Regions from separate parts of the Amedibacillus sp. YH-ame6 genome, predicted to be linked through region 2. Evidence: predicted binding sites of a transcription regulator. Region 2 holds the regulator's gene; each other region holds the start of a gene.
What was found. The regulator Rex, encoded in region 2, represses fermentation and respiration genes when NADH is low (regulators of the CRP and FNR family bind a similar motif). The targets are predictions, from matches to a motif close to GTGAANNNNTTCAC.

Region 1 (4,281 bases), on a different contig from region 2:
TTATGACCTATGGAATATTAAGTGGTATTTGTGTAAAACGCTTCCGTATTTACCCTAGTTTGATTCTTACCATGTTGGCTGGACGTGCGGTAAGTGGAGTGGTAACGCTTGTATTATTAAGCTTTACTGGTAAAGCTTATACACTGGCAATCTTTATAGGAAGTGCATTTGTGACTGCCTTTCCTGGGATTGTATTGCAGTTGTTGGTGGTACCATTTTTGGTACGGGTTGTTATGAAGATCCGAAATCAAAACAGAATAGATAAGATTTAAAAAAATCCACATCAGTTGTTCGATGTGGGTTTTTCTTCATTTACAAACGCTATGTGATCCTTGTCTAAAGATGCAATTCTTGCTTGAGAGTATACCATATATCCCTGTTCTTCTACTTTGCTTCTACCAGATTGGAAAGCTTTTTCAATCACGATACCAATGCCACTTACTTTGGCATTTGCTTGCTTTATAATATCGATAGCGCCTAAACAAGCTTCTCCGTTTGCCATAAAATCATCAATGAATAATACATAATCATTGTCGGATAAATATTTCTTCGAACAGGTGATATCATAATCCAAATCTTTTGTAAAAGAATGCACCTTCGTTTTATAAATATCGTCAGTCAAAATTTTAGACGTGTTCTTCTTAAAAAATACAACAGGTACTTGTAATAAGTAAGCAAGCATCAAAGAAGGCGCAATCCCACTTGTTTCAATGGTACACACTTTTGTGATGGGAACATCCTTGAAATGTTCTTTAAAATCTTGAGCGATTTGCATCATTAACTCTGCATCAATTTGATGATTCAAGAAAGAATCCACCTTTAAAACATCCTTGTTTAACGATTCACCATATCGTCTAATATAATCTTCTAGTAATTTCATATGCTTTTCTCCATCTTCAAATATAGTAAATATTATAGAGAATAAATAGGAAACTTGCAATATTTACAAGGAATTCCAAAAAAGTATTTTAATCGATATGAAGTTTATGATAAGATATAACGCGAATGAGGTGAGAGAATGAAGCGTTCATACGCAAATCTGATGTTGATTTTTGTTACCATCGTATGGGGCGGTGGATTTATTGCGACAAGTGGTGCTTTGGATACTTTTTCTCCTTTTTATATCATGATGATTCGTTTTGTTGGTGCAGCAATCATTCCGTTTATATTATGTTTTAAAAAGTTGAAGACACTTGATCGTTACGTAATTACACGTGGTTTATTATGTGGAGCTTTATTGTTTTTGGCATTTTCTTTTCAAACCTTTGGTTTAAAATATTCTTCACCAAGTAAGAATGCATTTTTGACGGCTACTAATGTCGTATTTGTTCCTTATTTGTTGTGGTTGTATGTAAGACGTAAACCGAATAAAAAAGAAATTATAGCAAGTGTAATTTGTGTTGTTGGGATTGCTTTGTTAACCTTGAAACCAGATGCATTAAGCTTGAATGTGGGAGATGTTTTATCTGTTATCTGTGCGTTCTTCTTCGCAACACATATGATTGCATTAGAGCGCTATTCTCATCATAGTGATGCGGTGGTAATGACAACTTTGCAAATGATAGGTGCTGGAGTAATGTCTACCATATGTGTATTGATATTTGAACAACCACCAGCAAACTTTGAAATGAGTGCATTGGGAAATATTCTATATTTGATTTTTGTATCTACCTTGTTAGCATATTTAGTACAAACATTTGCACAACGATACACAAGTGCCAATAGTGCTTCTTTAATTCTTTCTATGGAAGCCTTGTTTGCATCCTTGTTTTCCTTCCTTATTCTTCATGAGACGATGAGTATTATGATGATTGTAGGAGCGTGTTTGATATTTGCAAGTGTACTTTATATTGAATATAAGCCAAAAGGGAAGTAAACATAAACGACGAATGTAAAAAAAGACAAAAATTTTTCATTTCTGTCTTTTTTTATAATTTGTTTGTGCTATAATTAGCTTGTTAAAAATTACACAAGTGATTAGGAGGATATTATGTCATTATTTACCCATGAAGCAAGACAGTTTAAGTTCGATGTTCTACTCGAAGTTAGTAGACGTGCATTTTCTGGAACAATCAATGAAGATACATGCGATGAAGTAGCGAATCTTCTGATTCCTGGAAAACGTGCTGATTTTAGATGTTGTACGTATAAAGAAAAAGAAATTATTCGTCAGCGTACTCGTATCGCATTAGGGAAAACACCTGTACCTGTTGAACATAGCAATGAACGTCAAATCGTTCGTGTCATCGAAGCGGCATGTGATGGCTGTTCTATTCAAAAAATTCAAGTAACAGACAACTGCCGTAAATGTATGGCGAAAGCATGTTTATCAGCATGTAAGTTTGATGCTATACATATGGGAGAAGGTCGTGCATTTATTGATTATGACAAATGTAAAGAATGTGGGGCATGTAAGAATGCTTGTCCATTCAATGCGATTGTTGAAACACAACGTCCATGTATGAAAAGTTGTCCAGTGGATGCTATCTCTATGGATGAAGACAATCTTGCTCTTATTGATGAAGAAAAATGTATCAACTGTGGTGCTTGCCAAGCAAAATGTCCTTTTGGGGCAATCGAAGACATGTCTTGGATGGTAAACGTGATAGAAGAATTAAAAAGTGAAAATGATGTGTATGCAGTTTTTGCTCCTGCTATTCAGGGACAATTTGATGAAGCTACACTTCCACAAATTAAGGAAAGTATGCGTCTTTTAGGGTTTAAAGATGTATATGAAGCAGCAATTGGTGCAGATGCGGTAGCATGGTATGAAAAAGAAGATGCAAAAAAACATAAAGCAGAAGGCGTAAAAATTACAACTAGCTGTTGTCCTGGGTTTGTGAATTTAGCAAAACAACACTTCCCGGAAGTATATGAAAAGAATGTATCCCATATGGTAAGTCCAATGGTGGCTACGGCTCGATATTTGAAAAACAAGCATAAAGATTGCAAAGTTGTATTTGTTGGTCCTTGTGTTGCTAAGAAGCAAGAAGCATTAGATAGTGAAGTTGATTTCTGTATTACATTTGAAGAATTAGGGGCAATGTTGGTTTCTAAACATATCTCTCCTGAAAATGTAACTCCACGTGATGAAGATGTAGCATCTGCTCATGGACGTAACTTCTCTATTGGAGGAGGAGTTTCAAAAGCTGTTGGTATTGCACTTGCAGAAAATGGCGATGAAGCAATTAAAGCGGAATATGCGGATGGAAGCGTTGCTTGTAAGAAAGCATTGTTAATGATGAAGATAAATCGCTTTGAAGCTGATATTTTAGAAGGAATGGCTTGTCAGGGTGGATGTATTTGTGGTCCTGCAACCATTGAGTCTGCGATGAAAGTAAAAGCTAGAATGACGAAAGAAAACTTACCAATCAAGGATAAGACAATTCATTCCACATTAGAGAAATACGATTTCTCAGACATCGATTTACACCGTTAATACCTTTTTGACATAAAACGACAATGAAATGATAGGATGTATGGTAGGATACTTTTGGTGATATTATGAAAGTATGCTATGCAATACGTCCTTCTTTTTATGAATTGATACAACAACATCCTGAACTTTTACGTTCTAGCGAAGATCTGTCGATGGAACAAAGAGAATTGATGTTTGAAAAAATCGATATAAATTCTTTGATGATAAGCGCGAGTTCGTACTTTCAAAGCGCAATTGTCATGGAGGAATCCATACTTTATTTAGATCACTCAATAAGACAAAAACAATATTCCATGGAATGTTTTGAATATTTTGTAAAAATAGATTCTGAACAGAATCCATTTCTTCCATTTGTGAAACGTATATTTCGTAATTTTTTTGCGCTTGAGTGCGAATAAAGATGAAAAAGTATTGTAAAATGTTCTTAAAAATAGTAAAATGGACTTACTGCGAGGAGGATTACATATGGATTTAGTTAGTTCTATTATATTAACACTAGTTGGTTTAGTGGTCGGAGGTTTCTTAGGCTTTTATTTCACAAGAAAGAAGTTTGAGAAAGAACTGAAAGAAAACCCACCTATTAACGAGAAAATGATTCGTGCAATGTTCTTGCAAATGGGAAGAAAACCATCTGAAGCGCAGATCAAGCAAATAATGAAGTCTGTTAATTCCAATAGATAATACACGGGAAACCGTGTTTTATTTTTCTTACAATCAATAACAGAAGTGTAAGATAACGAAAAAATAAAACATATCATGTTATACTAGGGGCAGGTGATATTATGAAAATATTAAAAAGAATATTGTTGTTAATACTGCTATTAGCTCTTCTAGGTGGCATT
Region 2 (4,281 bases):
AACAATTATACTAGATGTCATCAAAATGTTATTAGAAGCTTAAAGACTGTTCGCAGTCTTTTTCTTATACTTGAGAAAGGAGTTGTTGTATCGTTTCCTGATTACATTGTGCTATTGTTAGGATACCTCTTGGTTGAGGTGAATTAGAAAGCACATATTCCATCCAAACAGTACTTAACCATTGATCAAACTTATATCCACATTCTTTAAATACTCCAATTGTATGAAAGCCAAGTTTTTCATGTAAGGAAATGCTTGCGTCATTAGGAATTGTAATACAAGAATAAGCGATATGATAGTTTTGTAGTTTAAGTAATGCTAGAAGTACCTTCATTAAGGATGATCCAATTTGTTGACGTACAACATTAGGATGCACATAAACACTTAACTCTACATCCCATTGATACGCTTCTCTTTCACGAAAGCTACTTGCATATGCATAAGCAACGACCTCACCATCCAGTTCACATACCAAAAATGGATATTTATTTTGTATGGTTGTAAGTTTTTCTTGCCATTCTTTTTCATTCATTGCTTCATAGGCAAAAGTAGCGACACTGTTGTTTACATAATACTCATAGATTGTACAAATCGTTGGTATATCGCGTGAAGTCGCGAATCGTATTTTTTTCATAGTCTCTCCTAGTAGAAAGCCATGAGGTCATCATGGCTTTTTCTTAAAATATTAGGTTTCTTGGCGTACGTGGGAATGGTTCTACATCACGAATGTTTTGCATACCTGTCATATACATTAACAAACGATCAAATCCTAGTCCAAATCCTGCATGTTTACATCCACCATAACGACGAAGATCCATATACCACTGCAATCCTTCTTTCGCCATTCCAAGTTCATCCATACGTTTCTCTAATACATCATAACGTTCTTCACGCTGTGATCCCCCTACTAACTCACCAACTCCTGGCACAAGTAGATCACAAGCAGCTACAGTCTTGTTATCATCGTTTACACGCATATAGAACGCTTTGATTTCTTTTGGATAATCCGTTAAGAAGACAGGACCATTTACAATCTGTTCACAGATATAACGTTCATGTTCACTGTTCAAATCCATTCCCCACTCTACTTTATTTTCAAATTTCACATCTGCTTTTGATAACAGTTCAATTGCTTCTGTATAAGGCATACGTTTGAATTCACTGTTGCGTACACTTTTGATACGATCGATGCATCCTTTATCAATCATGGTATTGAAGAAGTTCATTTCCTCTGGTGCATTTTCTAACACATAGTCAATGCAATATTTCACCATGTCTTCGATTAGGTTCATATCATCATCTAAATCGGCAAATGCAATTTCTGGTTCAATCATCCAAAACTCTGACGCATGACGTGAAGTATTTGAGTTTTCAGCACGGAACGCTGGACCAAACGTATACACATCACGAAAAGCCATCGCAAACGCTTCTACATGCAATTGACCAGTAACGGTAAGGAACGCTTCTTTCCCAAAGAAATCGTCTTCATAGTTTTGGTTATCAATGGTAGTTGCACGAAACATCTCGCCAGCACCTTCTCCATCATTTCCAGTAATGATTGGAGTTTGCACATATACAAATCCTTGATCTTGGAAGAATTCATGGATTGCCATAGATAACACAGAACGTAAACGGAAGATTGCATAAAAACTATTTGCACGAGGACGTAAATGTGGTATCTCACGCATGTACTCAAAACTATGACGCTTTTTCTGTAATGGATAATCACGATCACAATCACCTTCTAAAGTAGCTTCCGTAAGGATAATTTCAAAAGGTTGTTTCCCTTCTGGTGTCAATTTTATTTTACCAGTGATACTGATTGCTGCCCCTGTAGGATACTTTTCTACATCTTCAAAGTTTTTAAGTTCTTGCATATACACCAATTGGGCATTGCGGAAATACGTACCATCATTTAATTCAATAAACCCTAATTTTCCACTGCAACGATTGGTACGAATCCACCCTTGCAACTGCACATATTCTAATGAGTCTAGTTCTACATGAGAGCCACTCATCACAATTTCATAGAGCTCTCTAATTGTCATAAATTCAAACATTTTTCTTTCCTCCTATGTTCTGTAACAACAAAAAAACGTTCCTAACATTCAGGAACGTATCTTTACGCGGTGCCATCCTGATTCCTATCAAATACATGATAGACATCTTGATTTGGATATAACGTAATCCCTACGAAGCCGTCTACTATGATTTCTCCGGCTTAACTCCACAGCTGTTCGCTTGATAGATTTGTATGTACCATCTTTCACCCTCATGGCTCGCTTCTACACTTGACCTATCAGGGTCTGTTTCATCGTTCTGTATTCAAGCTGTTTGTTTCAAATACCAACTCTTGTATAGATGATACCACATCTACACTCTTTAATACAACCCCTTTTGGAATTTGTATATGTTCATGCGTAAAATCAACCAAACCTGTAATACCACAGGCAATCAATCGATCTACTGTTTGTTGAATATTTTCAGATATTGCCAGAATTGCTATTCGGCATCCTTCTGGTACTAACTCATCTAAATCTTTAATATCGTATACTGGAATACCAAAACGTACTCCTTGACGATCTGGGTTCACATCAAATGCGCAAGCTATTTCACCTACAACATAATCCCATTTATTATACTTCATTAAGGCACGCCCCATATTACCGGCTCCTACAAGTATAATTTTTTCATCAAAGTCCATACCTAACTGTTGGTTAAAGATTTCAATCAAGCGATTTACATCATAACCATAGCCCTGTTTCCCAAGATTTCCTAAAAAAGAAAAATCTCTACGAATGGTAGTCGGTTCAATATTGACGACACTAGCAAGTTCCTTTGACATGATTCTTTCTACTCCAGAACTCTTTAATTTACGTAATGCTTTTAAGTATACAGGGTAGCGCTGCAAGGTTGCACGCGGTACATTTTTCTCTGACATTATAATCACCCACAAGCTAGTATACCACATTTTTATACATTTGTGAATATTTTATCTTTCTTAACTAACGTAATATTTATTGTATCTTTTATACATAAAAATTTGATTCTATTATATATACAATATCATTAGTTTATACTTCTTCTACATATCGAGTCCAAGTATTTCTTCCTCTTTCTTTTGAACAATACATAGCCTTATCTGCCAATCTTAAAACTTCATGCGTATCAGCTATAGTCTGTCCATCACAGTTGGCATAACCAATGGATAACGTAATTTGTTGACTACACTTTGATTGCTTATGTTCCATATTTTGTGCAGCTAAATCACTTCGTACCGCATGAATGAACTTCTCGATTTCTTCGTTGCTTTGATTCTTACAGAAACATGCAAATTCATCTCCACCATAACGACAAGGGATAATACCATCATGGCTGTAACGATTCAAAGTATCACCGACCATACGCAATGTAAGATCGCCATGAATGTGTCCATACGAGTCGTTATATTCTTTAAAGTAATCAATATCCATCATAATAATTCCTAAAGAATGAATCGTGCCATCTTTTTCTTCCATAAGTTGATTGAAATAACGACGATTATAAATATTGGTCAAATCATCAATATGAACTTCATCTACTAAGCGCCTATTTTCTTTCAACGTAGTTTCATGTTTTAAAATTATTTCTTGAAGATGTATTCTAGCCTTCATACCATTCACACGAACATCATCTTCCATAACGGAAATCTTACGCATTGTATGATAATAAGATTGATAACTCTCTTGAAGTTCTGCATCTTCTGAAAATGACTCCGCGTAAAAAACACGTAAATCTACAAGACGGCGAATGAAAGATATCTCATTCATCGTGCCATATTCATCCAATATATCTAAATAGCGTTTCGCATATTCTTTTTCTTTAAGTTTTATAAGGGCATTCGTGATATGTAGCAAAAACATGATAATAATATAACGATCATCTACTCCATAATAATCACGTTCTATAATTTCTTCAGAAATTTCTTTCGCTTTCTCTTTATTTCCTTGAAACGCTGCCTCTAAAAGACGTCCTGTACGACAACAAAACGTATGAAAACTAGTATCCCCCATACGGGCTATTTCACTGTCTTCACAAATTGTTAAATACGCATCCATTTCATTTAGCTGGTCCATATAACCGTTTACTTCTGCTAGATTGTACAGAACGATTGTCAATAAACGAGCATCTTTAAACTGCCCTTCCAACATCGCTTGATATGCATTTTGATAATATTTTACAGCTTCATCATATTGTTTATGTCCTTGAAACATATCAGCAATATTATTCCAAGCATTACAT
Region 3 (4,281 bases), on a different contig from region 2:
GGTGAATGGATATCTGATGTGATATGTCATACAATCGAGTGCAAACAGTGTGGACAACGGTTTGTGTGTAGTATAGATACCTATCATGGACAAGGTTGTTTTAGAATAGAATAAAAGAACTATACGCTTTTTCGATATTGTCAATTTGATATAAGTACGATATAGTTAAAAGCGATAGATATCATCATACAATGCAATGTAGATACATACGACTAGGGAAGATATTTGAATGAGGTACTACGAATTTGCATATGTTATGATAAAGAAAAACTTTTTATGGAGGAAATCATGAATATTAAAAGTGATGATGTTTTATGTTGTCTGCGTTCCTTTGGGTTTTCTTGTGAAGAAAAGACAATGGAAGGTTTTTTGCGTTACCAAAAGAGAATTGGAGATTTGTTAGTAACTGTAGCAAATGGTCAATTTGAAAACAAAATTCGTATTAGTATGTTACAAGATGGGGAAGGTAGAATCAGAACGTCTTATAAAGATATTATGGTTTTTATGGATATGTTAAAAGATATGATGATTGCGGGATTGATTGAAGAGGGGGCTGTAGTAAGCACAATGAACCCTTATGTTGAAGGCTCTATAGTAGAAGATTTTGAGGATATGGATAATCCACTTTTAGGGTTGCCTCGTAAACCAGAAGGATTTATGGCACAGTAATGGTTGTTTTGTTTGCAATCTCTTTTGTTGTTAGCGTATAATGTAAAAACAAAAGAGGTGATTGTATGATAGATGGACATATGCATTTAGAGAATGGGCCATTGCATGTAGATTATGTTATGGAATTTGTGAATGCTGGAGTAAAAGTAGGTATGGATACGATTCATATCCTTGACCATACGCATCGTTTTATCGAATTCCAACCACTGTATACAAGATTAAAAGAAGCATCCCATTATCAAAAAGAATGGTTTGAGAAGAAAACATTAGAACCACTACAAACCTATTTCGATTTGATTGAAGAAGTAAAACAAATGGATTTACCAATCGAAGTGAAATTTGGTTTAGAAGTATGTTATGCGCCAGAGGATAAAGAATTTTTACGTGAGATATTAAACGCATATCCATATGATTTTTTGATTGGAAGTATTCATTCTATCGATGGGTTACTCTATGATATGAATTCTTTTTCCCGGGAAATCTTATGGGATAAATATGATACAAATGCGATATACAAACGATATTATGAAATTATGGAAGATATGATTTGTAGTGATTTATTTACACAAATTGGACATCCTGATCAATTGAAGTTGTTTCATTATGATCCTACGTATGATTTAAAACCAACGTATGAGCGATTAGCACAAGCGGCAAAAGAACATGATGTGTATATGGAATGCAACACAGGAATTTATTATCGTTATAACCATGAAGATATGGGGACGAATAAAGAGTTCATGGATATTTTGAAAAAACATGGAGTAAAGATCATGACAGCGAGTGATGCACATCAAAGCAAACACGTTGGAATGTATATTAAGGAAGTAAGTGAGACATTATGAGTATATATTTTGTAAGACATGGACAGACCGATTGGAACTTGCATGGAAAGATGCAAGGACATACGGATATAGAATTAAATGATACAGGAAGACAACAAGCGTTGATTGCTAAGGAAAAACTTGCGGATGTTCAGATGGATTTCATTTATGCTTCTCCCTTATCTAGGGCGAAAGAAACAGCATCCATTATCAATGAGAACTGGGATCTTCCTCTCGTTGTGGATGAACGTTTATGCGAGCGAAGTTTTGGCGAGTATGAAGGACATTCCAGTGATGGATTAGATTATAGTAAACTTTGGAAACTTTGTGAAGAACCGCCATTTCCTGGGGCAGAAAATAGTATTGCTTTTTATCAACGAGTGGAAGCATTCCTTGATACGATTATTGACCAAGCACAAGAAAAAAATATCTTGATAGTAGCACATGGTGGAGTTAGTATTCCTTATTATTGTTACTTTCATGGCTATGAGTTTGAGAACCTAAATGAAGTTTTGTTAGGGAATTGTGAAGTAAGTCGTATGGATGGTAAAAAGTATAGTTGTAAACAAGAAGCGAGTGTTTAATTGTAGCGATAGGTGGATTCCCACCTTTTCTTTTTGTTTGAATAGGGAGGTTTGCGAATTATTGTGTTTTCATATCGTAACATCCATCCTTATAAAATCCTTTATATTCTTCGTTTTTGTAGGGATAAACACGCTCTTTTCATTGACATACTATACGAAAAGAATTAAAATAATAGGGCAGGATACTTTTTTTGTGAAATATTTTACAAATAAGAAAATTCTATGTATTCTTGCAGTATGTTATAAAAATTAACATCGCGAAGCAATCGCAAAAAAGCTTTCCAAGAAGAAAGCGAACAGTAAATCTATCATGGATTTTACGGGAAAGGAGAAATGACATGATTTATTCAAAAGAAGTCGAAAACATGTGCACTGTAAAATGTGGTGCAAGCCATGGTTGTGCGCCTATTCCTGAAGAAGGAAAATGGGTACATTCAAGAGAAATCAAAGATATCTCTGGTTTGACACACGGTATTGGATGGTGTGCTCCACAGCAGGGTGCCTGCAAACTTACATTAAACGTTAAAGAGGGGATTATCGAGGAAGCATTGATTGAAACAATCGGATGTTCTGGTATGACTCACTCTGCAGCAATGGCTAGTGAAGCAATTGTTGGAAAAACATTACTTGAGGCAGTAAACACTGACCTTGTATGTGATGCTATTAACACTGCAATGCGTGAATTGTTCTTACAGATCATTTATGGTCGTACACAATCTGCATTCTCTGAAAATGGTCTTCCAGTAGGTGCTGGTCTTGAAGACTTAGGTAAGGGAACTCGTTCTCAAGTAGGTACTATTTACTCAACAAAAGTAAAAGGTCCTCGTTACCTTGATTTAGCAGAAGGTTATATCTTAAGCATGGGTCTTGATGCAAACGATGAAATCATCGGTTACCAATATGTAAATATGGGTGTATTCATGGATGCTGTTAAAAAAGGTACAAATGCTGAAGACGCTTTAAACAACGCAAAGAAAACGTATGGTCGCTATGCAGATGCTGTTAAATACATCGACCCACGTCACGAATAGGAGGAGGAAAAATCATGGCATTATTTGAAGGATACGAAAGACGTATAGATAAAATCAATGAAGTTTTAAAGGCACATGGCATTTCTTCCATTGAAGAAGCAAAAAAACTATGTGATGACAAAGGTGTAGATGTTTATAACCTTGTAAAAGAAATTCAGCCAATCTGTTTTGAAAACGCTAGCTGGGCTTATATCTTAGGTGCTGCTATTGCTATCAAAAAAGGTGACAAAACTGCTTATGAAGTTGCAAAATCTTTAGGAGAAGGTTTACAGGCATTCTGTATTCCTGGTTCTGTTGCTGATGATCGTAAAGTTGGTATTGGTCATGGTAACTTAGCTGCTATGTTACTTGACAATGATACAAAATGCTTTGCATTCTTAGCAGGTCATGAAAGTTTTGCTGCTGCTGAAGGTGCTATTGGTATCGCTCGTAACGCTAACAAGGCTCGTAATGAACCATTACGCGTTATCTTAAACGGATTGGGAAAAGATGCTGCAAAGATCATTTCTCGTATCAATGGTTTCACATATGTAGAAACTAAATTTGATTATTTCACAGGTGAACTTCATGAAGTGAACAGAACTTCTTACTCTACTGGAGAAAGAGCTGCTGTTAACTGTTATGGAGCTGATGATGTACGTGAAGGTGTTGCAGTTATGCATAACGAAGGTGTAGATGTTTCTATTACTGGTAACTCTACAAACCCTACACGTTTCCAACATCCAGTTGCAGGTACATACAAAAAAGAATGTATTGAACAAGGGAAGAAATATTTCTCTGTAGCAAGTGGTGGTGGTACAGGACGTACACTTCACCCAGATAACATGGCTGCTGGTCCTGCTTCTTATGGTATGACAGATACTATGGGACGTATGCACTCTGATGCTCAGTTTGCTGGTTCTTCATCTGTTCCTGCTCACGTAGAAATGATGGGATTAATCGGTATGGGTAACAACCCAATGGTTGGTGCTAGTGTTGCTGTTGCTGTTGCGATTGCAGAAGCGATGAATAAATAAGAATTATATTCTATAGAAGGTTATGCGTACATATGCATGCCTTCTTTTTTATGTTATGATTATGAAAAAGGAGATGGGGTTAGTGGATATGCTGTTGGAGTTTGTGTTTGAATTACTACTAGAAGGGGTAGTCTTTGCTACAAAAGATAAAAAGGTA

Region 1: the regulator Rex is predicted to act here: its motif matches at 1,958-1,971, upstream of ACWG0P_RS10675 (4Fe-4S dicluster domain-containing protein).
Region 3: the regulator Rex is predicted to act here: its motif matches at 2,271-2,284, upstream of ACWG0P_RS00260 (iron-sulfur cluster assembly scaffold protein).

Annotation. Positions count from the first base shown of each region.
Region 1 is NZ_JBSPEZ010000015.1:73,007-77,287, forward strand. It holds gene ACWG0P_RS10660 (ECF transporter S component) at 1-272, shown strand, start outside; gene ACWG0P_RS10665 (xanthine phosphoribosyltransferase) at 284-880, opposite strand; gene ACWG0P_RS10670 (DMT family transporter) at 1,019-1,876, shown strand; gene ACWG0P_RS10675 (4Fe-4S dicluster domain-containing protein) at 1,991-3,439, shown strand; gene ACWG0P_RS10680 (hypothetical protein) at 3,505-3,837, shown strand; gene ACWG0P_RS10685 (YneF family protein) at 3,905-4,120, shown strand; gene ACWG0P_RS10690 (transglycosylase domain-containing protein) at 4,222-4,281, shown strand, end outside.
Region 2 is NZ_JBSPEZ010000004.1:5,726-10,006, reverse strand. It holds gene ACWG0P_RS04540 (helix-turn-helix domain-containing protein) at 1-43, shown strand, start outside; gene ACWG0P_RS04535 (N-acetyltransferase family protein) at 65-634, opposite strand; gene asnS (asparagine--tRNA ligase) at 678-2,060, opposite strand; gene ACWG0P_RS04525 (redox-sensing transcriptional repressor Rex) at 2,312-2,941, opposite strand; gene ACWG0P_RS04520 (diguanylate cyclase domain-containing protein) at 3,075-4,281, opposite strand, start outside.
Region 3 is NZ_JBSPEZ010000001.1:38,076-42,356, reverse strand. It holds gene ACWG0P_RS00280 (hypothetical protein) at 1-114, shown strand, start outside; gene ACWG0P_RS00275 (hypothetical protein) at 289-669, shown strand; gene ACWG0P_RS00270 (histidinol-phosphatase HisJ family protein) at 735-1,514, shown strand; gene ACWG0P_RS00265 (histidine phosphatase family protein) at 1,511-2,077, shown strand; gene ACWG0P_RS00260 (iron-sulfur cluster assembly scaffold protein) at 2,416-3,108, shown strand; gene ACWG0P_RS00255 (GGGtGRT protein) at 3,123-4,124, shown strand; gene ACWG0P_RS00250 (hypothetical protein) at 4,180-4,281, shown strand, end outside.